Regions from separate parts of the Rhizobium sp. P44RR-XXIV genome, predicted to be linked through region 1. Evidence: riboswitches for the same ligand, from Rfam matches in the RefSeq annotation. Region 1 holds a riboswitch; each other region holds the start of a gene.
The links. Region 1 has a riboswitch for thiamine pyrophosphate ahead of thiM (hydroxyethylthiazole kinase). Riboswitches for the same ligand answer to the same signal wherever they lie in the genome.

Region 2: it holds a riboswitch for thiamine pyrophosphate, as region 1 does, so the genes downstream of both, thiC (phosphomethylpyrimidine synthase ThiC) here and thiM (hydroxyethylthiazole kinase) in region 1, are expected to answer to the same signal.
Region 3: it holds a riboswitch for thiamine pyrophosphate, as region 1 does, so the genes downstream of both, thiB (thiamine ABC transporter substrate binding subunit) here and thiM (hydroxyethylthiazole kinase) in region 1, are expected to answer to the same signal.

What each region holds. Positions count from the first base shown of each region.
Region 1 is NZ_MPVZ02000029.1:636,525-646,172, reverse strand. It holds gene BSK43_RS29055 (sigma-54 dependent transcriptional regulator) at 1-335, shown strand, start outside; gene BSK43_RS29050 (hypothetical protein) at 345-1,961, opposite strand; gene yghU (glutathione-dependent disulfide-bond oxidoreductase) at 2,182-3,057, opposite strand; gene BSK43_RS29040 (DUF1127 domain-containing protein) at 3,555-3,701, opposite strand; TPP riboswitch at 3,936-4,032, shown strand; partial or broken gene thiM (hydroxyethylthiazole kinase) at 4,079-4,881, shown strand; gene thiE (thiamine phosphate synthase) at 4,878-5,513, shown strand; partial or broken gene thiD (bifunctional hydroxymethylpyrimidine kinase/phosphomethylpyrimidine kinase) at 5,510-6,225, shown strand; gene BSK43_RS29020 (3-oxoacyl-ACP reductase) at 6,327-7,091, shown strand; gene BSK43_RS29015 (undecaprenyl-diphosphate phosphatase) at 7,145-8,017, opposite strand; gene BSK43_RS29010 (NUDIX domain-containing protein) at 8,272-8,688, opposite strand; gene BSK43_RS29005 (hypothetical protein) at 8,780-8,992, opposite strand; gene BSK43_RS29000 (transcriptional regulator NanR) at 9,103-9,648, opposite strand, start outside.
Region 2 is NZ_MPVZ02000029.1:139,966-149,613, reverse strand. It holds gene BSK43_RS26795 (DUF1800 family protein) at 1-233, opposite strand, end outside; gene BSK43_RS26790 (periplasmic heavy metal sensor) at 309-758, opposite strand; gene BSK43_RS26785 (hypothetical protein) at 755-1,204, opposite strand; gene BSK43_RS26780 (RNA polymerase sigma factor) at 1,197-1,769, opposite strand; gene BSK43_RS35840 (EF-hand domain-containing protein) at 2,167-2,631, opposite strand; gene BSK43_RS35835 (hypothetical protein) at 2,630-2,779, shown strand; gene BSK43_RS35830 (hypothetical protein) at 2,789-2,959, shown strand; gene BSK43_RS26770 (TetR family transcriptional regulator) at 3,491-4,132, shown strand; gene BSK43_RS26765 (porin) at 4,279-5,373, opposite strand; gene BSK43_RS26760 (hypothetical protein) at 5,630-6,010, opposite strand; gene BSK43_RS26755 (hypothetical protein) at 5,985-6,728, shown strand; TPP riboswitch at 6,882-7,013, shown strand; gene thiC (phosphomethylpyrimidine synthase ThiC) at 7,106-8,932, shown strand; partial or broken gene thiO (glycine oxidase ThiO) at 8,934-9,648, shown strand, end outside.
Region 3 is NZ_MPVZ02000023.1:4,771-14,418, reverse strand. It holds gene thiP (thiamine/thiamine pyrophosphate ABC transporter permease ThiP) at 1-296, opposite strand, end outside; gene thiB (thiamine ABC transporter substrate binding subunit) at 307-1,335, opposite strand; TPP riboswitch at 1,385-1,501, opposite strand; gene BSK43_RS02875 (MDR family MFS transporter) at 1,572-3,107, opposite strand; gene BSK43_RS02870 (MarR family winged helix-turn-helix transcriptional regulator) at 3,274-3,801, shown strand; gene BSK43_RS02865 (thiamine diphosphokinase) at 3,875-4,528, shown strand; gene BSK43_RS02860 (ABC-F family ATP-binding cassette domain-containing protein) at 4,531-6,360, shown strand; gene BSK43_RS02855 (efflux RND transporter periplasmic adaptor subunit) at 6,674-7,855, shown strand; gene BSK43_RS02850 (multidrug efflux RND transporter permease subunit) at 7,852-9,648, shown strand, end outside.

The DNA of each region.
Region 1 (9,648 bases):
CTACGGTACGCCGCCATCTGCAGCAGCATGACTGGCCTGGAAACGTTCGCGAACTGGCCCATTTTGCGGAGCGCTTCGTGCTGGGCCTTGAAAGCACGACGGCAAAACCTGGAGACGTGCCTGCCGCCGATGCGGCGCTGCCGCTGCCCGCCCGGATCGAACGCTATGAGGCGGAGCTCATCCGCGAGACCCTGTCGCAAAACAACGGCGATGTTCGCCGCACCATCGAAGCACTCGGAATCCCAAGGAAAACCTTCTACGACAAGCTGCAGCGCCACGGCATCGTGAGAGGCGAATTTGCCGGCTTCGACGGGGACGACAGGCGAAATTCCTAAAGCAACGCCTTAAGCGCTTGCGAGCAGAGCCTGTCCGTGGCCGGATTGTGCCGATACCCGAGCAGCCATGTCCGCCGTGCGATCGAGAACCGTCATGGCTTGGGCTATGAGATCCGACAGCGCCGCAACGCCTTCGCAAGCTGCAACGATCAGAGGCGCGCTCAGGCAGATTCTAAGGGCGCTTGCCGGAACATCACCGAAATCGGCGCAACGAACAGGCTGTCCGATACGGACAGCGGCAAGCTCGGCTTCATCGATTGCAAGCTGCTTGTAAACGCTGGCAGTCTCAGTCACCGTCAAAACGCCGGCGCCATGGGTGTTACGCAGATAAAACGAGATGATCGAGGGAATCTCATCCCAGCGGCGGATCGACGATGCGCCCCATAAATCGCTTCGATCAAGCGGCCTTGTATCCAGGAGATCGAAAGCTGCATCGCTCTCAAGCCGTGCGGTGACCGCTTCCGCGAAGGCCGTGAGAACCGCAATCACCTTTTCCTCGGGGATGGCGGAGAAGCGTTCGAGTTCGAACAAAGCAGCCTTCCAGCGCAACAGCAGCCCAAAATTGGCACGATGGGTCAGGGCCTCACGTGCCGCCCAGCCTTCCGGCCATTCTGCCTTGCCGCAGTAATCGGCAAGTGCTGCGGGCACGGCTCGGTGCCTGAAGCGTTCCGATATTGGTGGTGGGCACAGGAGGGCGCCGCTGAAAATCGGCCCGGCCAGAAATTTCGAACCCGTCAGTGCCACCATGAAATCATGAGCGAGATAGGCGCGGATCGTTGCCGCCGAAAGACGGAACTGGCAGGCGTCGATCACGATGTCGAGCATGGCGCCGAAGCGCGCCTTCAGACGCAGAGCCGTTTCCAGACTTGGAGCCAACAGGCTCGTCTTGGACACATCAGTCACGACGAGCAGGCATCTGAGGCCGGCTGCGCGGGCAAGCTCGATCAGACCCCGCAACTCTTCCTCGACTTCGAGATCGGTGCGCAGCGAGCCGTCCTTGTTGCGCACGGCGACGGTGGCGTTGCGCGTAGCGTCGCCCTCTCTCAGCTCTTCGCCCTTCGCGACGGCTTGGTCGCTGCTGACGCGCGCCATGAAATGCCGCCCGGACGCGGCCATCATCACACCGCTGCCGGTCTCATTGCCCATCAAAGTGATCGTCATCAAAGGCTGATCGTCTTCGCGCGCCAAGAGAGCTGCGGCAAAGAGGTGGATGTCCGTGCCCGACGTCGCCAATATGGCATCGACGCGTGGCTGGTCAGACGAGTGATTAAGGCCGAGCAGACGCAGGAGATCATGACGAACCTGTCCGATCTCACGCTCGTAGATTTCGGCAGACGAACCGCTTTCCATCTCGTGCTGCAACTCGGAATAATAGGCGCTTACGGCGGAAAACGCCGCCGCGGAAATGGTCGAAGCTGTCGACGAGCCGAAGGCCAGATCGCGCGGGCGGGGTGACGGACCATGGCCATACATGTTGAGGCCTGTGGTTTCGTCGCAATCCAGTCTCTCGTCGCCACCCGAGATCAGGCATCTCAGAAGAGTCGCCGCCTCCGTCTCCAACAGTTGCACCGGCGCGCCTGCAGCCACATTCCTGTCCCGGGCACGGTGGTCAACGATCTGCGGCATGGAGAAGTATTCCTCTGGCATCGTGGTTCGGAACGCCTTGCATGAATGTTCCGCGTTCTATTCGGCCAGCAGAAAGCTGCCAGCAACCGCACATTAGGCCAATCAAGATGGAGCGAGGCTGACTTGGCGACCGCAGGCCTTGCCGTTCAACGACAGATGCAACAAAAAACTCGCGGCTTTGGGCCGCGAGTTCATCAGGATCGGGAGCGAAATCCGAATGTCAGCCGGCGGGCACGATCTTGTCCTGCGTCTTCGTATCGAAATCGCTGGCATCGTGACGCTCACGCAATTGCTCAGACGGGTCGCCCGACATACGGTTGACCATGCGACCGCGCTTGACGGTCGGTCGTGCGTAGATCTGCTCGGCCCAGCGCTGGACGTTCTTATAGTCCTGCACCTGCAGGAATTCGGCCGCGCCATATTGCCAGCCCTTGGCGAGACCGCCGTACCAGGGCCAGATTGCGATATCGGCGATCGTGTATTCGCTGCCAGCTATATATTCGCTCTCAGCCAGACGACGGTCGAGCACGTCGAGTTCGCGCTTCACTTCCATGGCAAAACGATCGATCGCATATTCTATCTTCGTCGGTGCATAGGCGAAGAAATGGCCGAAGCCACCGCCGAGATAGGGCGCGCTGCCCATCTGCCAGAACAGCCAGGACAGGCATTCGGCGCGGGCCGGCTGCTCGGTCGGCAGGAAAGCGCCGAACTTTTCGGCGAGATAGGTCAGGATCGATCCCGATTCGAACACGCGGATCGGCTTGGGGCCGCTGCGATCCAGCAAGGCCGGGATCTTGGAGTTGGGATTGACGTCGACAAAGCCGCTGCCGAACTGGTCGCCATCGCCGATCTTGATCAGCCAGGCGTCATACTCCGCGCCGCTATGGCCAAGCGCCAGCAGTTCTTCAAGCATGATGGTGACCTTCACACCATTTGGCGTGCCCAGCGAATAAAGCTGCAGGGGATGGCGTCCCACAGGCAGTTCCTTTTCATGGGTAGGCCCGGCGATCGGCCGGTTGATATTGGCGAACTGGCCGCCATTCGCCTTGTTCCAGGTCCAGACTTTAGGGGGCGTGTATTCGGCAGAACCGGTCATGGGCATCCTCTCATTTTCAGTGAATCAGATTGGGCGTGATCATCGATGTAGCGCGCTACGTCAGTCGCACATAGTAGCGGCAATTCATTTTTGCGAGAGGAGCGCGAGCCGCTTTTGGGATGGTGCCGGATAAAACGAAAAAAGCCTGCCGCGGGAGGAGGTGCGGCAGGCTTTCGGCAATAATGAACAGCGCGCGGGAGGAGGAGTGGCGCTGTTCGCGCAGACGACCCTTGGGAGGAGGAGTAGGGCGTCTGCAGAGCGAAGGGATGCGGGAGGAGGTGCATCGCTTCGATGAGTAGAAGATACCAGTCTTTTGCTCAGTTCATAGGCATTTCTTTGCAGGGCAGTTATGCGCTATGCGAAAAGCTTAAGGCTGGGGTCGTGCATTTTTTCGGCAGACGGCCCAGCGCGCGGCTGCCTTGCGGACAAAACAAAAGCGCCTGCTCGGGAGGAAGCAGGCGCCAGGAAATACGGCTCTAAATTCAGTCGTCGGACTATTAGCCGGCAATGGCTGCGCGGGCGACATTGCGGATTTCGCCGCGATCGATACCGAGGTCATGCAGTTCGCGAGTGGACATGCGACCCAGTTCGGCAACCGTCTGACGGTACTTACGCCAGTTATTGAAAGAGCGTGCTACGTTCATGATGATCCCCTTTCCTTGGGTATTCGAAGCTGAGCTGCCGTGCTTGGCGCTTCGTTCGCTTCGATGACAAAAATATAGTGCAAACCCCTGCCCTTTTGCAGCGCCAAGGTGGCACTGCACCCATGCAACTGATGCATGGATTGCCGGAGGGTTTGGGTGTGCGATCGAGGCGCCGCCTGCCCTGGTTTGCGATTTGCTGATGACAGGGCCGCCTTTGTCTGCGAAAACAAGCGGATTGAGAGACAGGGGCGTCCGCTGTTCAGCGGGCTGAGAAGCACCCTTTGAACCTGAACCAGATCATGCTGGCGGAGGGAGTCGCTCGGGGCTTTGCAGTTTCCTATGCCGCCCCTCGCGTCTCGCCCGCCTGAAAGGGCGATATGCAAGACCATACCAATCCCGCCACTCTGCTCGGCGCCATGCGGGCGAACCCGCCGCTGGTGCAATGCATCACCAATTTCGTGGCAATGAACATCGCCGCCAATGTGATGCTCGCGGCCGGCGCGTCGCCTGCCATGGTTCACGCAGAGGAAGAGGCGGCCGAATTTGCCGCAATTTCCGGTGCGCTGACCATCAACATCGGTACCTTGTCGGCGGGATGGCTCGCCGGCATGCTTTCAGCCGCGCAATCGGCGGGAAAGGTCGGCAAGCATGGGTCCTCGATCCGGTTGCGCACTACGCAACCTCGTTCCGGCGCAAGGCGGTTGCGCAATTACTGGAGCTGCAGCCGACGATCATCCGTGGCAATGCCTCGGAAATCATCGCGCTTGCCGGTGGCGCCAGCCGCGGCCAAGGCGTCGATAGCCGCGATCCCGTTGAACTGGCCGAGGATGCGGCAAGACAACTCGCTCAAACGCACGGCTGCGTGGTTGCCGTAACCGGCGTCACCGATTTCGTCACTGACGGACAGAAGGCGCGGCGCGTAGAAGGCGGATCGCCACTCATGCCGCAGGTCACCGCACTCGGCTGCTCGCTGACCTGCCTTGTCGGGGCTTTCGCGGCGGCCACGCCCGACAATCCTTTCGACGCAACGGTGGCGGCGCTTGCCGTCTTTGCGGTTGCCGGAGAGCAGGCAGGAGCGGCGGCCGATGGCCCCGGCTCCTTTTCCTGGCGCTTCCTCGATGCGCTGACCGCCCTCGATGTGGAAACGCTTTCTGCCAAAGCCAGGATTTTGACGGCATGAAGAACTTCGATCTCTCACTCTATCTGGTTCTCGACCCCGTACTCTGCGCCGATATCGGCATGGTCGAAACTGCGCGTGCCGCAGTCGCTGGCGGCGCTACCATCGTGCAATTGCGCGACAAGCATGCTTCGACCGCAGTCATGATCGAGACCGGCCTTGCCCTCAAGCAAGCGCTGGCCGGCAGCAATGCTCTTCTTATCATCAATGATGATGTCGAGGCCGCCATCGCCATTGGTGCCGATGGCCTGCATATCGGCCAGGAAGATCTGGATGCCAGCGAGGCCCGCCGCCGGGTCGGGCCGGAGATGATTCTCGGCCTCTCGGTGGAGACGGAAGCTCTCGCCTCGGCCATCGATGCTGATGTCGTCGACTATGTCGGTGTCGGCCCAGTCTTTGCGACACCGACCAAACCCGACCACAAGCACCCGATCGGCTTTGACGGCCTTGCCCGCATCATCCAGCTTTGCCCGGTTCCGACGGTCGCCATCGGCGGGCTGAAAGCTGAGCACGCTGCCGATGCCCTCGCGGCCGGTGCAGACGGACTGGCCGTCGTCTCGGCGATCTGCGGCAAATCCGACCCAGAGGCCGCGACAGCCCTAATCGCCGAAGCTATCAAGGAGGCGCGCAAATGATCCGCAACGTTCTGTCCATCGCCGGCTCCGACCCCTCCGGCGGAGCGGGTATTCAGGCCGATCTGAAGGCCTTCTCGGCGCGCGGCGTCTACGGCATGGCCGTTCTCACAGCATTGACGGCCCAGAACACGCAGGGCGTTACCGGCGTCCATCCCGTACCGCCGCAATTCGTTGCTGATCAGATCGCCGCGATCTTCGCCGACATACGCGTCGATGCCGTTAAGATCGGCATGATCGCCAATGCGGCGATCGCCGAAGCTGTCGCCGATAGTCTGGCGCGGCATCGCGACGTTCCCATCGTCCTCGACCCGGTGATGATCGCCAAGGGCGGTGCGGCCCTTCTTGCTGCGGACGCCGTCGATGTGCTCACCCGACGTCTGTTGCCGCTGGCAACGGTGGTGACGCCGAACCTGCCGGAAGCGGCGGCCTTGCTGCATGAAGCCGAGGCAAAGAGCCGCGAAGACATGGCGCGTCAGGCGCTTGCCCTGGCCAAGCTCGGCCCGCCGCCGTTCTGGTGAAAGGCGGCCACCTTGAAGGTCGTGAGAGCCCCGACGTGCTGACAAGCGCCGGCGCCCTCACCTGGTTCGAGGCCGATCGGTTGCCGACAAAAAACACCCATGGAACTGGCTGCACGCTTTCCAGCGCCATTGCAGCCGAAATCGCCAAGGGCTTGCCGCTGCCGCAAACCGTCGCTTCTGCCAAAGACTATCTCGCAAACGCAGTGGCCGCCGCCGACCAGCTTTCAGTCGGCAGCGGCCACGGGCCCGTGCAGCATTTCCACGCGCTATGGGCAAACAATGAAGGAGTTGAAAAATGAGCCTGCCAATCAAGGACCAAGTCGTCATCGTCTCCGGCGCCGGGCGCGGTCTCGGCGCCGCCATCGCTGCGGCCTTTGCCCGCGAAGGCGCGAAAGTCGCGATCAACTACCGTGCAAGCCGCGAGCAAGCGGAAGCACTGGTGGCAGAGCTTGGCGATCGCGCGAGTGCATTCCAGGCCGATATGCGCAGCCTTACCGAAACGGAGCGGCTTGTTGCCGACGTAACAGCCCATCTCGGAGCACCGACGACAGTCGTTCACAATGCACTGGCTGATTTCAGCTTCAACGGCGACGCGCGTTCGAAGCTGGACGCCTTGAGCTGGGCTGAGATGGCAAAGCAGCTTGAGACGGCCCTGCAGGGCGCGCTCAACCTCATTCAGGCGGCGCGGCCGGGCATGGCAGCAGCGGGATTTGGCCGCATCGTCACGATCGGCACCAACCTTTTCCAGAATCCGGTCGTACCCTATCACGACTATACGGCGGCCAAGGCAGCGCTCCTGTCATTGACCCGTACGGCTGCCGCGGAACTCGGGCCGCTTGGAATTACCGTCAACATGGTTTCCGGCGGCCTGCTCCGGACCACAGATGCCAGCAGCGCCACACCTGAGGCCGTCTTCGACATCATCGCAGCCAATACGCCACTGCGTCGTGTCACCACGCCGGAAGAAGCTGCCGACGCAATTCTCTTCTTCGCAAGCCCTTGGGCACGCGCCGTGACCGGACAGAATCTGATCGTCGATGGCGGATTGGTGTTCGGCTGATCGCAATAGGAGGCGACGACCCATGGTCGCCGCCTCCATCTCTGGATGGACGATCAGGCCCAGCCCATGGTCAGCACGCCGAAGAGGATGACGACACCCAGTACGACGCGGTAGATCACGAAAGGCCAGGTGGAGAAGCGCTCCAGGAAGCGCATCAGGCCCCAGATGGTCACGAAGGACGATATGCTGCCGACAATGAGGCCGACGAGCAGGACAGACCATGCCTCCATCGGAATATGGGCCTTGTAGAGCTCGAACAGCTCCTTCAAGCCGGCAAGCGCGATAGCCGGAAGCCCGAGCAGGAACGAAAACCGCGCAGCCTCATCACGTTGCAGGCCAAGGAAAAGCGCGCCGGTCAAAGTCGAGCCCGAGCGCGATACGCCCGGTATAAGCGCGCCGACCTGGGTGATGCCGACAAACAGGGCATCGACCAGGGTCATCTCTTCGATGTTCTTCCTGTGGCGGCTGTAGAGTTCGGCAACAGCCAGAAGAATGCCCATCACAAGGCAGGCAATGCCGATAACCCACAGGCTGCGAAACGACGTGCCGCAGGCATTCAGCGAAGACGACAGCAGCAGGCCTGCGATCACGATCGGGATCGTGGCGATGATAATGGCAACCGCAAGCCTTATTGCGGGTGAACGCCAATTCCTGCTTCTTACGGCGTCGAGCGACCCGAAGGTGACAAAGCGGACGTCGCTCCAGAAATAAGAGACAATCGCCGCCAGCGCGGCGAGCTGCATAGTCGCCGAAAACGCCGAACCAGGATCCTGCCAGCCGAGCAGGGCCGGCACCAGGCGCATATGGGCGGTGGACGAAATCGGCAGGAGCTCCGTCAATCCCTGCACGACACCCAGAAAAGCAATTTTGGCATAGCCCAGGGCGACAAAGCCCGTGTCTACGCCCTGTGTACAAACATCAGCCACGTTTCGATATCCTCAGTTCTTAAGTGGGGGCTTAGCGCCGGAATGGCGCGATGAACCTTGCTGCGAAACAATTTTTGGCACGTTAGCGGCCGCACATGTCGAATGCGTTACCGATCCCGCACCAAGAATCGAGGCGGAGGATAGGTGGGAAGGCTGAACTCTATCTGAAATTACCGGCTTTATTTTCGAACGGCCGATGGAATCCGAGACTCAGGGGTCTTTGAGCCGGCCTGACGCTATAATTGCTACGGAGCCTAACCAGCCGCTGCTGTCTGACTCGCGAGCAGATTGCGAAGCATTTCGCCAAGCTCAGTCGGCGCCAACCCGGTTTCGCACGCTATCGCGGCAGCAGAAAACCATCTGAGCTCTATATGTTCATCACCGATGAGACTTGGGGCTCCGTGCCATCTATCCACATGATAAACATGGAAAGTGGCGGATGTCTCGGATAGGCCCTTTGAAACAAATCTCCCGAGAAGCTGCCAGTGCTCTGGCGTCACGTCTATTTCTTCAATCAGTTCTCGGCACATGGCGGTTTCAGCGCCTTCGCCATCCTCAATGTGGCCACCCGGAAGGCTCCAGCAATTTTGATGCACCTTGCGCCTGGGACCTCGCCTTGCGAGCAGAACAGTTCCGTTTCGGGTCAGGGCGCCGAGCGCAAGGTCAGGCATCTCCGTTTCTCCGTCCCGTCGAGATCATGTCGATAATGCTTACGCCGCTCGTTAAGGAGCGCCGCTCGATTTTCCAAAGATCGATGGAATCCTAGCTGTCGTCCTCGGGCAGCGACTGCATGTAACGGATGATGCCATAAAATCCGATGAAGAGGACGATGGCGCCGATTGCACGATGAAGATCATGCAGCATCGTGTGATGATGCCTGATCAGAAGGCACATCAAATTATAGATGGCTATGGCGAGCGCCGTCATGACCGGAGCCAGGACGAGCGCCATATTCCGCTGGATGAAGTTGATCATCACACACCTCTTATTTATTTCCCGAGATTCCACGAGGATTGAGGAGGAATTGCGACAGATATACGCGCCTTGCCGAAAGTAGCACGGCGGCCGCGTCAAGCCGACTATGTCTATTTGGTATAGAGCGCGCGCGATCTTTCCAGGTGCTTCAGCACCGCTGCCTCGGCGCCATCGGCGTCGTTCTCAGCGAGCCGCCCGAGGATCTCCTCGTGCTCGACCAGCGTGAACTTCTCCTTGCCGGTCCAGATCAGCATGTCCGTATGGTAGGCTTTCAGCCAGGCCAGCATGGCTTCGCTGACGGCAACAAAGATCGGATTGCCTGATATCTGGGCGATGCGTGTGTGAAACTGCATGTCGGCTGCGATGAATTCCTCGGCGTGGCCGAGGAAGGCACGCTGACGTTCGATGATTTCCTTGAGGTCAGCGACATCTTTTTCGCTTGCGCGCGCTGCTGCCTCGCGCGCCATGCCACGTTCAAAGAAGATACGCGCGCTCTTCAGATGCTCCAGAGAGTCAGACGACTGCGACAGCATGATCTTGGCCGTCAGATCCACCTGGCGGAAAATCGACTGTGCCGTGAGCTGCAGCACCTTTGCCCGCTCACCGTGGGAGATATTCACCAGCCCCATATTGGCAAGTGACTGCATGGCCTCGCG
Region 2 (9,648 bases), 500 kb from region 1:
CTTTGCTGGCGGGCTTCCTTGCGTTGATCCTGGAAAGCATAGAGCGCAACAAGCAGATCAGAGGTCGACTGCAATTGCGGCTCGACCGGAACCGGGACGAAGCGCTCGGTAATTTCTTCAAGCAACGCACCGCGCGGATCCGATTGGATCGAAGCGATGCCGTTATGGTCCGCTCCTAGTCCAAACCGGGATAGAGCGAGCGCGGCATAAACATCATTCGACTGCTGAGCCATGTTCTTGCCAACTCCTGCATCAAACATGCTCCTTTAACGCAGGCGCCTTGCCGATCCGTCGGTCGGCAAGTGTGATCATTTTGTGGCAGCGGCCTTCGGCATGTTGCGGCGGATCAGGCTCCCGGCAAGCGCACGCCGTTCGTCATACGATAGCGTTGCAGCGAAATCGACGGCACGCTGCTCTACCTTTGCCCTCAAAGCAACATCAGCATTGCGGGCCCTTGCCAGAGCCGCCGACAACGCTTCCGTATCCAGCACCGGCTGCCCAAGAAGAGACGCGGCATCGATCTTGGCCTGTTGCGCCTCAAGAATGGTTTGGCGCTCATCCCTACGCGCTTCGTTGAGGGCCGCACGCAGCGCCTTTTTCTGGGATGACGGCAGTTGCTCGCCGCCCAGGGGCATGAGGCCGGCTCCCGGCTGCGAATTGCGGATCCATGTCAATCCTCCACCGGCCAGCGCCCCGATCAGGAAGGTATTCAACACCAACAGGGATATGACCAATATTCGGAAGCTGCGGTCTGTCATTGGCTTTCCTGCGTTATGGTCACGTCGGGCCCGATATCGCCGAACATGGTGCTGGTTCCATCCGATACGACTGTTGTCTCCGATGTCAGGCTGGGTGCCAATACGGCGATCGCGACGCTACCCGCAAGAGCGCCGGCTATGCCGATGCCGACGAGGCCGACGCCGGCTGAGCCAAAGCGGAACCAGTTGCGGATCTTCGACCGGCGGGTGATCTGCGCAATTATCCGGGCGTCCAGGCCCTGATGTTTGGTTTTCACGACATAGGTATCGAGCAGCGCATCCAGATCGGCAGCGCGCGATAGCGCGCCGATCGCATCGGAATTTTCCGCATATTCGCGCGCAGCCGCGCGCTCCGTCTGCGGCCATCGGCCGATATCACCACCATAGGCATCGGCCAATTCGGCAAACCGCTCCGCACTCATAGGACCTGCGACTTGTTCAGTCATCGCTCTGTTCCTTCAACAACAGCACCTGCAAGGAACGCCTTCCACGCGCCAGCAGGCTTTCCAACGCATCCACGCTCACGTCCATGATCGCAGCCGCTTCCGCATTCGACAGCGCCTGATAGTAAACCAGAACGATCGCCTCCCGCTGCCGGGGCGCAATCATCTGCATGGCGCGCTCCACCCGCCGCGACGGATCGTCCTCATTCAGCAGCCCTGCATCCGGCGCCGGACCTTCGTACTCGATGTCGGGCGGATGTTCGGCAAGCACATCCTTGCGCCGGCGGAGCCGGTCGTAGCAAAGATTGATCGCCACGCGGTGCACCCAGGTGCTGAAGCGGGCGTTGCGCTGGCGCCAGCCGCCGGCATTTCGCCATACGCGCAGGAACGTCTCCTGGGCGACGTCCTCGGCCTCGGCGGCGTCGCCAAGCATACGAGTCGCCACCGAAAGGATCCTCGGCAATTGCCGTGTCACCATCGTACGCATCGCCGGAACGTCGCCGGCAGCGATGCGACCCAGCAAATCTCCATCCGGGTCGCCATTCTCGGGCGTGCGATCCGTTTTCATCGACAATCGCCACCGTTCCAATTTCGTGCGACATCCGCATTGCACGCCCCTCGGCCGCCGTTGACAAGAGGTCTTTGCCTATTCGTCATTTCCGGCGCATCGTACCAATCTGATCGCAGCGTCTCTTTCCTTCGACATCGAAGCATATGTTGTCGATGATTGAACGGGCCGTCAGCCGAAATCCGTCGCTCTCACATTATCGATTTGTTCATTTTTTCTGCGGCGGGCCCAATGGTTATCCGTGCCATGAGCAACGTCCGCGCGACAACCGGCCTTTTCAACACAATCCTGTGCGAGCGGGGCAACAAAAAGCCGGCACGCTTGGATGTGGAGGCCCCAACGTCTCTCGTCCAAGCTGCCGGCACATTCGCAAGTTCAGATGCGAAAGGTTTTTCGGTCAGAGTGAGAGCAGATCGCTCGTCGTCTGATCCTGTTCATTGAAGGCGTAAAGATTGTTGAAATCGGGCATCTGCGGCTGCTGCGCCTTCATCGCCGATTCGAACTGGCTCTGCGTCAACGACCCAGAACCGGACGTATCCAGGCTCTTGAACAGGGTCGTCGCCTGATCCTGACTGACATCGGAGGGACGGGCCGCCACGAATTCGGCTTCGCTTACACTGCCATCGCCGTTTGTATCCATCGAGGAAAACAGGCTGGAGAGCTGGTCATCGTTCGATTGTCCACCATGATGTACGTGATGACCCGACTGCATTGCGCTTGCCAGCTGCGAGTCGGTCAACGAACCAGTACCGTCCTTGTCGAAGCTTTCAAACAGCTTCTGAGCCTGGTCCTCGCTGACATTGGACGGCCGAGCGGCAACGAATTCCGCCTCGCTGATACTGCCATCGCCATTGGTATCCATGGCGCTGATTCTGTCAGTCAGCTTGCTGCTCTGCGTGGCGGTTGCCGAGGACTGCTGGGTGCTGGACGTCGAATCGACCGAATCACCACTGGAACTCGATGCAGAGCTGTCGCCGCTACTGCTGCTGCCGCCACCACTGTTCGCCTGAAGATTTAGGATGATGTTCATCAGCTGGGCAATCAGCTGCTCTGCCGCGGTGATCTGCGACTGGTCGTCCGACGAGGACGAAGAACTCGTGGTGGAAGAACTGCCGGACGAAGTGCCGGACAGTATCGAGGACGCAGAATCGTCTGACGATGACGTCGCCGAACGAGACGTCGGATACTGATAGTAGTTGTTTGATAAGACCGAGGTAATGCTCGTCATGGGGCCTCCGGATACGAGCGTTGAGAGGGACTCGGATGGTTTACACATACGCGACTTGAACACATGACCGTCATGCCCGACCGCACGGATGCGGAGCCATGACTTCGATTATCGATATGAGCTGATGGAACTGCCGAACGCCGGAGACCAAATCTCTGCCGCGACCCGTCATGGTGAATGCACCACTCCGAGATGACTGGATTTACGATCGTCCGTAGCGAGCTTTCGCCCTCATGGCGCTATCGGCATCTGCACATTTTCGACTTTGCACTTCCCAACGCGTGAAAATTGCACGAGGAAACTTGCGCGTGGCTTATAGGTGCTTGACGAATACATCGCGTTGCGATTTCCTTTATCGATTTTGAGGAAACATCTAAACGCTGCTATGCTGCTGAATATAGCCGGTATGGGGATCCCGGCTTTGACGCCGCATAGACGGAGCAAAAATATAAAAAGGGGCACAGCTTGAGAATCTGTTTCTGTGGAGAGCGGAATGAGGCGGACTAAGGAGGAGGCGGCAGAAACGAGGAGCGAGATTTTGCAATCGGCAAAAGCTCTGTTTCTCGACAAGGGCTATGAGAATGTCAGCCTCGAGGAGATAGCTGCATCCGCCGGAGTTACGCGCGGCGCGGTTCACTGGCATTTCAAGAACAAGCAGGGCCTCATGTTCGCGATACGCGATGAAGCCCAGCAGCCGTTTCAGGAATTGGCCGAGCGGATGTCGAAGGAATTGCCGCCCAATCCGCTCGATCTCGTTGCCGACGCGATTGCCGCGATATTCGAGGATGTTCAGCACGATCCGCGCAAGCGCAGCATGCTGAAGGTGATGATGCATCTCGATATGGCGTTCTGCGACGGAACCACAAGCCGCGCGAGCTCCTTCCGGCAGGACATGCACGACAACTTCGAGCGTATATTCACCTTGATGGATGCGAAGACGAAGTTGCCGGCACCCTGGACGCCGGATACGGCCGCCTCGTCGCTCACCGCCGTCATCGGTGGCCTCATCACGGAGTGGACCCTCGACAGGGGCAATTTCCAGCTCGTGCCCTGCGGGCAGATGTTCATCAAAATGGTCTTGAAGACTTGGTTCCCGTCAGCCCAGGCGCGCGAAATGGCGACTTCAGCGGCTTAAGATAAAAAGCGGCTCAAAATAAAAAGGATCCGGAGGGAAAGCCGGATCCTTTCTCTTTGATCGGAGGTCAACCGATCACTGAAAGAAGCCTGACGGATTGGAACATCAGGCTTCTCTTACCCGGCACGAGGCCGGGTAATTCTTGATTAGAAGCTGCGCTCGAAGCGCATGATACCAGCCCACTGATCCTGGTTCACAGAATCGAAGTTGGTGTAGGAAACTTCCGGACGGAGCGTCAGGTTCTTAACCGGGTTCCAGGTGAGGTTCGTCGTAGCGGCGAAGATCTTGGAGTCGGTGTAAGCGAGCTGCAGGTTCCACTTCAGCTTGTCGTTGATCGGAACGCTACCGCCGCCCCAGACGGCCCAGTCGCCCCAGCCGCACTTCGAAGCATCGTTAACCGGGCAAGCCGAACGATCGAGGTTGGTGCCGGCGTACTTGTTGAGCTTGCTGCCGTCGGTGTTGTAACCGCCCATCAAAAAGGCCGAGAATACGCCGAAGTCAGCGTCTACACGAACCTTGACAGCGCCTTCTTCAACGATCGAGTCGTAACCGCCAACGACCTTGACGCCCCATGCGCCAGACTTGAAGCCGAGACCGGCGACAACGTCAGGAGCGTAATGGTTGGTCTTGTCGTCCGTCCACCAGCTCGCGCCGTAGGAAGACTTGTCCGAACCGCTGGAGTTCGAGTCTTCGAGCGAGACCATAGCCGTGAAGCCGTTGCCGGCGTCGTAGTTGTAGGTCAACTGGTTGAGTTCGTACGGGCCGTCATAGATCACGTCGTCGTTGATGACGTCGCCAGCGTAGCCGACATACAGGTTGTACTGCGAGTCAAGCTTACCAACGGTGAAGCCGCCGAGGCTGATGTTAGCAAACAGCAGCTTCGTGGAGGTCGCGCCGCCATCGTTCCAGTCCCAACGGAAAACCGTGTTGGTCTTCAGCGGGCCGTATTCGGTGTCGGTTGCGGTGTCGAGGCTCAGCTCAGCACGGGTGTGCCACAGCGTGCCAACCTTGCTGTTCGGGTTGTAAGCGTCGTACCATTCGCCTTCAGAACGGACACGTCCGCCGATTTTGAGGCAGGTCTCGGTACCCGGGATGAAGAAGTAGCCAGCACCATATGCGTCGCAGATGCGAACGTATTCCAACGGCTCCGGCTCAGCAGCAACGATAGCGTCAGCTGCATGGGCACCGGAAGCTGCAGCGAGCGCAGCAGCGGAGCCGAGAAGAAGGCTCTTGATGTTCATTATAAACTCCTGGTTGTAATATGCATTTCTTGTCTGCAGCGAGTACTGAGCTGGAATACCAACTCAGAGATCGGTTCGGCCTCAACACGAGCGGGTAGCCCGGCAAAATACGCACCTAATGTTGGCTTGAGTCCCCCCGAACCTTCATAATCGACCCCACAGCAAGGCCTTGAAATGCCTCTACCGATCCGGCCGATTACCCGACCGTAAGACAACTTATGTCCTGTATTTGACTTACAAACAGCCCGTATGTTTGTCAATTATGTGAAACCGCTTCAAGCGTTAGTCTTGATCTCTGTTGCCTAAATGCAACTGCGCTCAGTAGGGCACAGGAGTTTCGTCCGCTGACGGCAGAAACGCGTCGATTCATGCCTTTAAGGAGCGAGATAGCGGCTCCGGCTGATGGCCTTGCCGTCAAAACCGGGTCTGCGCCTTCAAATTCCATGGGCCACTGACAGCCATTGGCATTGGAGCCGACGCCGGCCGACAATCTCTCTCCAGCAACATCCAGCAAACTTTCAGAAACAAAATTCAACAATTCGGTACACACAGAAATAGTGAATCTCCCTAGATTCTGGCGAATCGCACTTCCGGAAAGGAACCAACTGCGAATGACCGAGAATCGGCTGATCTTCATTGCGACTCCCTGTTTCGGCGGTCTCGTCACCAAGGATTATATGCAATCCATCTTCTCGCTCATGCAGCGAGGCGCTCAGGCAGGCATTCAGCTGACACTCGCCCTGCTCGGCAATGACGCGCTGATCACCCGCAGCCGCAATACGCTGGTGTCATCCTTCCTCAACGATACTGCGGCGACTCATCTGCTCTTCGTCGATGCGGACATCAGTTTCGAGCCCGATCAGGTCATGCGCCTGCTGGATGCCGACAAGGACGTCGTTGCCGCCATGTATCCGATCAAGGATTACGATTGGGAGACCGCCGCCCGCATCAATTCGCAGGATGGCTCGTCGCTTGCTGCAGCCGCTCTTCACTATGTCGGCACGCCCTTGGTTGGCCAGAACGCAGAGCGTGATGGTGATTTTGTTAGCGCCGTCTATGCCGGCACCGGCATGCTTCTCATCAAACGCGCGGTCCTGGAGCAGATGAGCGAATCCTATCCAGGGTTGCGCTACAATGCCATCCATGCCTATCCGAGCACGAAGGCCTCGCCGGGTACGCAATATGCGCTGTTCGAATGCATGATCGAGGAAGAAACCGGCCTATATCTCAGCGAGGATTTCGCCTTCTGCCGCCGCTGGCGCGCCTTGGGCGGCAAGATCTGGCTCGATACGGCCAGCAAGCTGAACCATACCGGCCCTCATCGCTTCGTCGGCAATACCGCACCCCGCTACTGATCCGGCGCGAGACTACAACCACTCTCGGCTTTGTGCCTGCCGTGTAGCTGAAAAGTCGCCGTGCGCACTCTTGAGTTGTGAGTGGCGAAAGAGGTCGCGAGGGCAACAATGGCTGCGGGGTTGACAGCAGCCGAAGAGAGAGCATAGCCTTTCGATATTCACCAGGGGGGTCCCGGCAAGGGGCTGAGATACTGCTGGACAATACGACTCTGTCGATTGTGGCGCAGTGACCCGTTGAACCTGATCCAGTTCATACTGGCGTAGGGACGGTGCAAGCGCTCGATGGCTTCGGATTCACGCGTGGAATCCATGCCGGCGTCTTTTCATCATTCCGGCTGATTGACTGGGTCTCCAACAACCACTTGGAGCCTCAAACCATGACCATTGCCGCAAAAAACCTCACCCCCACCGTTACCACCGGGCCGCTGCCGGCATCGCGGAAAATCTACATTCCGGGGGAGATCCACCCCGATATCCGCGTGCCGATGCGCGAGATCAGCGTCCATCCGACCGCGGGCGAGCCGCCTGTCGTTGTCTATGATTCCTCCGGCCCCTATACGATCGAAGGCGCAGATATCCTTATCGAGCAAGGCCTCGCGCAGCTGCGGCGCGACTGGGTGCTCGCCCGCGGCGATGTCGAAGCCTATGAGGGTCGCCACATCCGCCCCGAAGACAATGGCTTCGTCAGCGCCGATCGGCTGACGCCGGAATTTCCCGCCAAGCGCCAGCCATTGCGTGCCACGGGTGGTAAGGCCGTCACGCAGCTGGCCTATGCACGGGCCGGCATCATCACGCCAGAGATGGAATTCATCGCTATTCGCGAAAATCTCGGCCGCAAGGCAAAGGCCGAAGCCCTGATTCGCGACGGTGAGAGCTTCGGCGCCCATATTCCAGACCATGTGACGCCGGAATTCGTCCGCCAGGAAGTCGCTGCCGGTCGGGCGATCATCCCTGCCAACATCAACCACCCCGAGGCCGAACCGATGATCATCGGCCGGAACTTTCTGGTGAAGATCAACGCCAATATCGGCAATTCCGCCGTCACGTCGTCGATGGCGGAAGAGGTCGAGAAGATGGTCTGGGCCGCCCGCTGGGGCGCCGATACCGTCATGGACCTCTCAACCGGCCGCAACATCCACAACATCCGCGAATGGATCATCCGCAATTCGCCGCTGCCGATCGGCACCGTGCCGCTCTATCAGGCGCTGGAAAAGGTCAGCGGTATTGCCGAAGACCTCACCTGGGAGGTCTATCGCGACACGTTGATCGAACAGGCCGAACAGGGCGTCGACTACTTCACCATCCATGCCGGCGTGCGGCTGCATTACATCCCGCTAACGGTCAATCGTGTCACCGGCATCGTCTCGCGCGGCGGCTCGATCATGGCCAAGTGGTGTCTCCATCACCACCGCGAGAGCTTCCTTTACGAGCATTTCGAGGAGATCTGCGACATCTGCCGCGCCTACGACGTCTCCTTCTCGCTTGGCGACGGCCTTCGTCCCGGCTCGATCGCTGATGCCAACGACGCCGCGCAATTCGCCGAGCTGGAAACCCTCGGCGAATTGACCAAGATCGCCTGGGCCAAGGATTGCCAGGTGATGATCGAAGGCCCCGGCCATGTGCCGATGCACAAGATCAAGGAAAACATGGACAAGCAGCTGAAGGTTTGCGGCGAAGCCCCCTTCTACACGCTCGGGCCGCTGACGACCGATATCGCGCCGGGTTACGATCATATCACCTCCGGCATAGGCGCTGCGATGATCGGCTGGTTCGGCACGGCGATGCTCTGCTATGTCACGCCGAAGGAACATCTCGGCCTGCCCGATCGCAATGACGTCAAGACCGGCGTTATCACCTACAAGATCGCCGCCCATGCCGCCGATCTTGCCAAGGGACATCCGGCCGCGCAGGTGCGTGACGATGCCCTGTCGCGGGCGCGATTCGAATTCCGCTGGGAAGATCAGTTCAACCTCTCGCTCGATCCCGATACGGCCCGCAGCTTCCATGACGAGACCTTGCCGAAGGAAGCGCACAAGGTCGCGCATTTCTGCTCGATGTGCGGTCCGAAATTCTGCTCGATGCGGATTTCGCACGACATTCGCGCCGAGGCCCAGAAGGAGGGCTTGGACGCGATGGCGGCAAAATATCGCGAGGGCGGGGATCTCTATATGCCCATCGAAAACCTTGCTCATCCGGCCGAGTGAGATGCGCGTCCTGATCAAAGGGGCCGGCGTTGCCGGCCTCACTCTCGCACATGAACTGAATGTCCGCGGCGCCGAAGTCACGGTCTTCGACCCGCGTCCGGAGTTCGGCAATGCCGCCTCCTGGCTCGCCGGCGGCATGCTGGCGCCATGGTGCGAACGGGAAAGCGCCGATGCGGCGGTACTCTCGCTCGGAATCGATGCCGCCGACCGGTGGGATACGATGCTGCCGGGAGAAGTCGTGCGCAACGGAACTCTCGTTGTCGCGCCGACACGCGATCAGGTGGAGCTGAAACGATTCGCCGGCCGCACGAGCGGCTATCGCCGGGTCGAAGAAAGCGAAATCGCTGCCCTGGAGCCCGCTCTTGCGGGCCGCTTCAGGCATGGGTTGTTCTTTCCCGAGGAGGCCCATCTGGATCCGCGCCGGGCGTTGACCAGACTGAAAGGGGGACTTTTGGCGAAGGGTGTCGCCTTTGCCAGCGGTGATATCGACGAAAGCGGCTTCTCCGAGATCGCCGATTGCACAGGGGCTGCTCGTATCGGGCAAACCCATGATCTGCGCGGGGTGCGCGGTGAAATGCTCTATCTAAGCGCCGAAGAAATAACGCTCGCCCGGCCCATCCGCCTGCTGCATCCACGCTTTCCCGTCTATATCGTGCCGCGCGCAACGGCCTTTTCATGGTCGGTGCCACGATGATCGAAACCGAATTCGACGGGCC
Region 3 (9,648 bases), on a different contig from region 1:
ATAGGCACGGCCATCAGCCGGATCAGCCACAGCCGGCCCGGAAAGCGCGGTTGGCGCGCCAGGGCGCGGGCGACGGGGATGGCAAGGAGAATGGAGAGCAACGTCGACAAGGCCGCTTGCAGCAGGGTGAAGCGAAGCACCCGCAGCAGATAGGGATCGGTAAGCGTGGTGTCGCCGCCGGACTCGATGCCGGCGGCAAGAAGGATGACGACGGCGATCGCGACGAAAATGGCGATGCCGGCGAGGCTGAATGCCCCGCCGGAAATGGCGCGTTTTCTTTCGGATGCGGTCAGCATGGGTGAGAGATCAGTTGGTGCTGGTGGCGGTCAACCACTCGTCGATCCAGGCCTTGCGGTTCTTCTCGACGACGTCCGGGCTCATCAGGAAGGTCTTCGTCGGCACCACCAGCTTGCCGAAGGCGTCCGGCAGCGGCGTGGAGGTGGCGGCGGCCGGCATCATCCAGTTGCTGGTGGGGATGATGTCCTGGAAGCCTGTGGAGACCATGAACTTCAGGAAGTCGCGGGCGAGGTCCTTGTTCGGAGACGCTTTGACGAGGCCGGCGACTTCGATCTGGATGTAATGCCCCTCGGAGAAGGCGGCCGCCTGATAGCGTTCCGTCTTGTCCTCGATCATGTGATAGGCCGGCGAGGTCGTGTAGGACAGCACCATCGGCGCTTCGCCCTTGGTGAAGAGGTCATAGGCTTCCGACCAGCCGGGCGTGACGGTCAGGATACGGCCCTTGAGCTTGGTCCATGCGTCGGCTGATTTATCACCGTAGATCGATTTGACCCAGAGCAGCAGGCCGAGGCCCGGCGTCGAGGTGCGCGGATCTTCGATGACGATCTTCTGCGAGGGGTCGCCCTCGACGAGATCCTTCATGCTCTTTGGCGGGTTCTTGACGGTCTGGGTGTCGTAGATGACGGCGAAATGGCCGTAATCATAGGGCACGAAGACATCATCCTTGAAATCGCCGGGAACCTTGAGGGCCGATGTATCGACGCCGCTGGTGTCGAAAAGGCCAGTATCCTTGGCTTCGTCGACCAGGTTGGTGTCGAGGCCAAGAACCACATCGGCCTTGGTGCCGGCGCCTTCGAGCTTCAGGCGGGAGAGCAGCGCCACGCCATCAGTGACGCTGACGTAATTGACGGTGCAGCCGCATGTCTTTTCGAAAGCGGCCTTGACCTTGGGGCCTGGACCCCAATCGGCGGTGAAGCTTTCATAGGTGTAGATGGTCAGCGTCTTGTCGGCCGCTGCGGCGGGCTGCGTGGAAAGAAATGCTGCGCCGGCGGCAAGGGCCAGGCCGGTGAACAGTGACAATAGTGAACGGTCGAGCATCAGAGCGCCTCCTTTTGGTTTCGTCTTCAAGGGGAAAAGGGCGCTATGATTTCGTCACGCGTCTAATCCCTCCGCCGGTGTTAGCCGGATCAGGTTCCGCGGGTTGGCTGGTGAAAGCCTCTCAGCCAGATGTCCGAAAGGACATAAGGCACCCCGTTAGAGCGTCGGCAGATTTAGCCTTGTGACGAAGGGATGACAAGGGGAATGATTCCCCTGTCGATTGCAGGCTGCGCGACCTATTCGGCAGCTTCGGCGCTGACAGTGCTTTCGAATTTCTTTGTCGTGCCGGGCAGTTGCACGTTTTTCAATGTCAGCGATGTCAGAAGACCGAGCAGGCAAATGCCGGCGGCCGTCATGAACAGCGGGCTGAAGGCGCCTGCATAGGCATTGGCGACGGCCTCGCGCGTGGCTTCCGGCAAGGCCGCCATCATCTTCGGCGTCAGTTCCTCGATGTCGGAAACACCTGCGATCGAGACACCGACACTGCCGAGCTTGGCCGCTATGATGGCGCCGTAGATGGAGATGGCGATCGAGGCGCCGCCCATGCGCGACAGCGTGACGGCGCCGGTGGCGGCGCCGATGTCGCGGGCACCGGCAGCGTTCTGTACCCCGATGACGGGCACCTGCTGCGCAAGGCCGATGCCGATGCCGTGCAGCAGCATCAGGCCGCCGATGAGGGCGATGGGGGTGCCGGCATGGACGAAGGCCAGCGAAGCGAATGCAATGGTGCTGCAGGCGGCGCTAGCAACCGCGAAGGGCTTGTAGCGACCTCTTGCCGCGATCAACCGGCCGGCGGAAAGCGAGCCGCAGACGAGGCCGCCGGTCAGGAGGATGAACAGCAGGCCGGCCATCGAAGGCGACAGGCCCGTTGTCGTCTGCAGGAACAGTGCGAAATAGTTGACCATGCCGATAGCAACGGCACCGCTGGTGATCGAGATGATCAGAAGCAGACCGAATGTCGGATTGCGGAAGAGAGTCATCGGAACGATGGGCTCAGGCGCGCGGCGTTCGATGAAGACCCAGGTAATCGCGCAGATAACACCGAAGGCGATGATGCCGAGACATTGCGGCGACAGCAGCGATCCGAAGAGTTCGGTGCCGTCTGCGGCCAGCACGATGCTTGTGGTCGTCAGCGCAAGGACCAGCGCGCCGGCATAATCGATCTTTGGCCGGCGGCTCGGCTTGCGATAGGGCAGCATGGTGGCGAGACCAGCCAGCACGACGAAGCCGATCGGGACGTTGACGAGAAAGATCGAGCGCCAGCCGAACAGATCGCTCATCGTGCCGCCGAGAACGGGGCCGATGGCACCCGAAGCCATCAGTACGAGGCTTGAATAGCTCTGATAGCGGGCGCGTTTGCGCGGTTCGAACAGGTCGGCATTGACGGCGAAGATCGACACCATGATGCCGCCGCCGCCGAAGCCCTGCAACACACGGGCGGCGATCAACGTGTTCATCGACACGGCAAGGCCACAGACGGCGGAGCCCACGGTGAAGATCGCAATCGCCGTCATCATCACATATTTGCGGCCGAAGAGGTCGCCGAGCTTGCCGTAGACAGGCATGACGGCCGAAAGCGAGAGAAGATAGGCCGAGCCGATCCAGCCGAAGCGCTCGAGATGCCCGAACTCGCCGACGATGGTGGGCAGTGCCGTCGATACGATCTGGTTATCCAGCGTTGCCATGAACATGGCAGTCATCAGAAACAGGAAAAGGATAAGCCGCCGCCTGGGATCCGTCACGAGCGGCGCGAATGTTGTCTGCATGTCCATGGAACAGGGTATCCGAGCTTGTCCGAAACGCTGCGCAGCCGAACGAATGCGCGGGTCGCCCCGGTTTCATATGGGAAACATATGTGCTATTAGCATATAATTGTCAATGACAGGTGAATGCTGTTTGCATGTTTTATTTCCTTTCCGCCTCTGATATGGTGGAAAGATGACATCTGCGACGAATACACGTGAAGTTGAAGCCCCGCCGCTGACCGAAGACGAGGATCTCCTGCTGATCGGTCAGGCGATGACGCGCATGCGCCTGCTGACCGGCCGCCGCATGATCGGCAGGCTCGCCATTCAGAACGTTGCCCCAGGGCTTGAGCTTTCGCATCTTGACGTTCTCGACGTCGTGAGACGTGCCGAAGCCACGGGCGAGGTGACGGTCGGCACGATCGCCGAAGTGTTGCGCATTGATCCGTCGCGGGCGAGCCGCATCGTTGCCGACATGGTGGCGCGCGGCGTGTTGCGGCGAAAGGCATCCCAGGCCGATGCGCGGCGCATCGTCGTGGTGCTCACCGCGCTCGGGCAGCGGTTGTTGTCGGAAATCCAGGCACAAAAATACTCCATCATCGGCAGCATCTTTGCCGATTGGTCTCCTGAGGACATCGCGAGTTTCTCGCTGTTGTTCGACCGTTATGTCACGGGCTATGAAAGCGTTATCCAGACCCGGCTCACGGAAACCGCCGACTGAGCGGCCCGCATGGGCGGTTCTTGCGGCCGTCGCTCTTCCCTAAGGATATGACTTTGCGCTATGGGCTTGGCGCATGAGCCAGTCCACCACCTTCACCATCCTGCTCGGCGGCGAGCTTCGCCTGACGGACCGATTGCGCGCTGCCGTTTCCGGCAGCCGTTTCATCGCGGCCGATGGCGGCATGCGCCATGCCTTGGCGCTCGGTGTCGAACCGGAACTGTGGGTGGGTGATTTCGACTCGACGCCTGCCGATCTTCTTGCGGCTTTTCCCGGCGTGCCGAAGCAGCCCTATCCGGCCGCCAAGGCTGCAACCGATGGCGAGATTGCCGTATCTGAGGCGATCGATCGCGGCGCCGTCAGGCTGATCCTGGCAGGCGCGATGGGCGGCGAGCGCTCGGATCATGCCATCCAGCATCTGCTCTACGGCGTTCGCCTTGCCGAACAGGGCCTTGATGTGCTGCTGACCTCCGGTGATGAGGAAGCGGTTCCGCTTCTTCCCGGGCAGATGGAAATCGCGCTGCCACAAGGCTCGCTGTTTTCGGTGCTCGGCTTCAGCGACCTGACGGGCCTTTTCATCGAGAATGCCCGTTATCCCTTGCGCGACTTCCACCTGCCATTCGGCGCGTCGCGCACCATTTCCAATGTGGCGGAAGGTGCTGTGCGCTTTTCGCTCGGCAGCGGCAGGGCGATCGTTCTTGCCCGCCCTTATGATCTTACCGGAGTCTGATCTTGGCCCCTCCTATTCTGAAACTCGACGATATCTTCCTGAGCTTTGGCGGCGCGCCCCTTCTGGCCGGCGCCGGGCTGCAGGTGGAGCCGGGTGACAAGATCTGCCTGGTTGGCCGCAATGGTTCCGGCAAGTCGACGCTGCTGAAAATCGCCGCCGGCATGGTCGAAGCGCAGTCGGGCGAGGTATTCCGCCATCCGTCGTCGACCGTGCGCTATCTCGAACAGGCGCCGGATTTCGCCGGTTACAAGACCGTGGCCGCCTATGCGGAAGCCGGTCTCGGGCCGGGCGATGATCCCTATCGTGTCACGTATCTGCTCTCGCATCTCGGCCTGACCGGCGAGGAAGATCCGAACAATCTTTCGGGCGGCGAGGCCCGCCGCGCGGCTCTGGCCCGCGTTCTGGCGCCGGAGCCGGATATCCTGCTGCTCGACGAACCGACGAACCATCTGGACCTGCCGACCATCGAATGGCTGGAAGGCGAATTGCAGAAGAGCCGCAGCGCTCTCGTGCTGATCTCGCACGACCGTCGCTTCCTCGAAAAGGTTTCGACCGCCACGGTCTGGCTTGACCGCGGCACCTCGCGCCGGCTGGACCGGGGCTTTGCCCATTTCGAGGCATGGCGCGACCAGGTGCTGGAAGCCGAGGAGCTGGAACAGCACAAGCTCGGCAAGCAGATCGAGCGAGAAGAACATTGGTTGCGCTACGGCGTGACAGCGCGGCGCAAGCGCAACATGCGCCGCCTTGGCGAATTGCAGGACATGCGCTCGCGCCATCGCGGCCATAGAGGCGCTCTCGGCACCGTGCAGGCGGCTGCGTCCGATGCACAGGAAAGCGGCAAGCTGGTGATCGAGGCAGACAAGATCACCAAGACCTATGGCGACAGGGTGATCGTCTCGCCGTTTTCGATCCGCGTCCATCGCGGCGATTGCATCGGCCTCGTCGGCCCGAACGGTGCCGGCAAGACGACGCTTCTGAAGATGCTGACCGGGCAGCTGGAACCCGATAGCGGCACGGTGAAGCTCGGCACCAATCTGGAGATCGCAACGCTCGATCAGAAGCGCGAGGAGCTTGATCCGGAGGATACGCTTGCCAATTACCTCACCGACGGTCGCGGCGAAAACCTGCTGGTTAATGGCGAGCAGCGGCATGTGACGGGCTACATGAAGGAATTCCTGTTCCAGCCGGAACAGGCCCGCACGCCGATCAGGAACCTCTCCGGCGGCGAGCGCGCCCGGTTGATGCTGGCGCGCATCCTGTCGCGGCCGACGAACCTGCTCATTCTCGACGAACCGACGAACGATCTTGACATCGAGACGCTCGACCTTTTGCAGGAAATCGTTGCCGGCTTTTCCGGCACTGTCATTCTCGTCAGCCACGACCGTGACTTTCTCGACCGCACAGTGACCTCGACGATCGCGCCTGCCAATCCGGAAGAGCCTGATGGCCGCTGGATCGAATATGCAGGCGGCTATTCCGACATGCTGACCCAGCGCAAGGGCGCGATGGAAGAACGCAAACGCGCGGAAAAGGCTGCGGAAAAGCCGAAGGCCGCCGAGGCCGGGGCATCCGCCGCCGATGCTTCGAAGGGCAAGGCTAAGCTTTCCTACAAGCAGAAATTTGCGCTGGAGAACCTGCCGAAAGACATGGCCAAGGCGGAGGCAGAGATCGCCGCCCGCGAGAAGAAAATGGCCGATCCCAACCTCTTCACCAAGGATCCTGCGACGTTCAATCGTCTTGCGGCCGAGATGGAAAAGCTGCGCGAAGGCCTGACCAGGATGGAAGAGGAATGGCTGGAGCTTGAAATGCTGCGTGAGGAACTCGAGAGCTGAGGCTCGGATCTGCTCATCCTATGCGCGTTCATCTATATGAGAAAAAACAAAAGGTTGCGCTGTGTCGCTACCGCCTCATTCCCTGTTGTCGAATCCAATAAACCGTTTATACATTAACCCATGTTGCCGGACCATGAGCCGGTTGATACCCCCGGGCCACCGCGGCCCGTGGCGCATGTTGGGGAAGTCCGAAGAGACCTGATTGGATTTCGCCTGATGGCGACGGGTCCTTCGCAGAAAGTAGCAAGCAAATTTCGTGATCGCTTAACGCGGCGGCGCTCCTTGCTGTCCGCGGTTTTCCGAGGGGGCCTTCATGCCGGTGCTGCCGCGTTCCATTTTGTTCAGCTGTGTTATTGCCGTTTTTTCCGGTGCTCAGGCTTTGGCGCAAAGCGCGCCGCCGGCTGCGCCCGTGACGGTCGCCAAGCCCGTCGTTCGCGACGTCATCGATAGCGACGAATTCATCGGGCGCTTCCAGGCGGTCGATGAGGTCTCGGTACGGTCGCGGGTCGGCGGCTATCTGCAGGAGGTGCACTTCAAGGACGGCACCATGGTCAAGCAGGGCGACCTGCTTTTTGTCATCGACCAGCGGCCGTTCATCACCACGCTGAACGAGTCGACGGCTTCGCTCGAAGTGGCGAAATCGTCGCTGACGCTCGCCGACGCGCAATTCAAGCGGACGGAATCCCTGTCTACGACGGGCAGTCAGTCGGCCTCGACGCTGGATGACCGCCGCCGCGACCTCCTGTCCGCGCAGGCGAATGTTCGCGGCGCCCAGGCAGCCGTCGATCGCGCCAATCTCGATATGGATTTCACCAAGATCACCGCACCGCTGAGCGGCCGGATCGACCGGCGTTTGATCTCAGTCGGCAATCTCGTGCAGGCCGACCAGACTATCCTCACGACCATCGTGTCACTTGACCCGATCGATTTCTATTTCGACGTCGATGAACGCCGGCTGCTTTCCTATGCCGATCAGGCGCGTAAGAACGGCAGCGCCCTGCAGCAGGGCGGCGGCGGCCTCGATGTCACGGTGACGATCGCCGATTCCAAGCAGAAGCCCTTCAAGGGCAAGCTCGACTTCGCCGAAAACCGCGTCGACAATCAGACGGGCACAATCCGTGTCCGCGCCACCTTCCCGAACCCCAATCTCATTCTCCAGCCCGGCCTGTTCGGGCGCGTCCAGGTGCAGGGGTCCAACAGCTACAAAGCCATCCTGGTGCCTGACGAAGCCATCGGCTCGGATCAGAACCAGCGGGTGGTCTATACCGTCGACACGGCCGGCAACGTCACGCCGAAATCCGTGCGGCTGGGGCCGAAGCTCTATGGCTACCGCGTCATCCGTGACGGCATGACCGGTGACGAGACCATCATCGTCAACGGGCTGATCCGCGTCCGGCCTGGCGTCAAGGTTGCGCCTCAGCTGATCGAGCTGCCGCAGGAAGCGACGAACGACGAGCCGCCTGCGCAGGCGGATGCACAGGGGACGGATCAATGAGGTTTTCCCATTTTTTCGTCGACCGGCCGATTTTCGCGTCGGTTCTCTCCATCGTGCTGCTGATCGTCGGCGGCATTGCCTATTTTCAGCTTCCGGTGGCGCAGTATCCTGAGGTCGCGCCTCCGACAATCGTGGTGCGCACCTCCTATCCAGGCGCCGATTCCCAGACGATCGCCGATACGGTAGCAACGCCGATCGAGCAGGAAGTCAACGGCGTCGAGGACATGCTCTATATGTCCTCCTATTCCAGCGCGGACGGCTCGATGGCGCTGACCATCACCTTCAAGCTCGGTACCGATCTCGACAAGGCGCAGGTGCTGGTGCAGAACCGCGTCGCCATCGCCGAGCCGCGGCTCCCCGACGATGTCCGCCGCATCGGCATCACCACGGTCAAGAGCTCGCCCGACCTGATGATGGTCGTGCATCTCCTGTCGCCCAACAATCGCTACGACCAGCTCTATATCTCCAACTATGCCCGCACGCGCATCCGCGACCTGCTTGTCCGTCTGGACGGCGTTGGCGATGTGCAGCTCTTCGGCGAGCGGCAATATTCGCTGCGCATCTGGCTCGATCCGGAAAAGCTCGCCGCCTATGGCATGACCGCAGGCGATATCGTCCAGGCGTTGCGGGATCAGAACGTGCAGGTTTCGGGCGGTTCGATCGGCGGACCGCCGGTGTCGGGCACCAATGCCTTTCAATATACGGTGACGACGCAGGGGCGCTTTTCCGATGCGCGGCAATTCCGCTATGTCATCGTCAAGGCGACGGATAGCGGCCGGCTCGTGCAGCTGCAGGACGTCGCCCGTATCGAGCTCGGCGCTCAGGACTACGTCACCAACAGCTATCTGAACGGCAATCCGGCGGTTGCACTCGGCATCTTTGCCCGTCCCGGCACCAATGCGCTCAATGCTGCTGCCGATATCCAGAAGACGATGCAGAGTCTCGCGCAGGATTTCCCTCAAGGGCTCGAATATCGCATCGTCTACAATCCCACAGACTTCATCGCGGAATCGATCAACGAGGTCTACAAGACGATCTTCGAGGCGGCCGTGCTCGTTGCCATCGTCGTGCTGGTGTTCCTGCAGTCGTGGCGGACGGCAATCATTCCGATCATCGCCATTCCGGTGTCGCTGATCGGCACCTTCGCCTTCCTGCTCGCCTTCGGCTTCTCGCTGAATATGTTGACGCTGTTCGGTCTGGTGCTTGCCATCGGCATTGTCGTCGACGACGCGATCGTCGTGGTCGAGAATGTCGAGCGCAATCTGGCGCTCGGGATGACGCCGAAGGAGGCGTCGCATGTGACGATGAACGAGGTCGGCACCGCGGTTCTGGCGATTTCGCTGGTGCTGATCGCGGTCTTTCTGCCGACCGCCTTCATTCCGGGCATAACGGGGCAATTCTATCGGCAGTTCGCGGTGACCATCTCCATTGCAACAGCGATCTCCTGCCTGAATTCGCTGACGCTCTCGCCGGCGATTGCGGCGATCGTGCTGCGTCCGCATGATCACAAGAAATCCAACAATATTGCCTCGCGTTTCGGCCGCGCTCTTGGCGACGGTTTCAACCGGGGCTTCGAGTCGATGAGCCGGGGCTATTCCTGGATCATCCGCCATCTGGTGACGACCTGGGTCGCGCTTGGCTGCGCTCTTCTGGTTTTCGTCGGGCTGCTCGGTGCGACATATTACATGGGCAGGATCGTGCCGCAGGGCTTCGTTCCCACCATGGACCAGGGTTATGCCATCGTCGTCGTGCAATTGCCCGATGGCGCGTCGCTGGCGCGCACCAACGCCGTC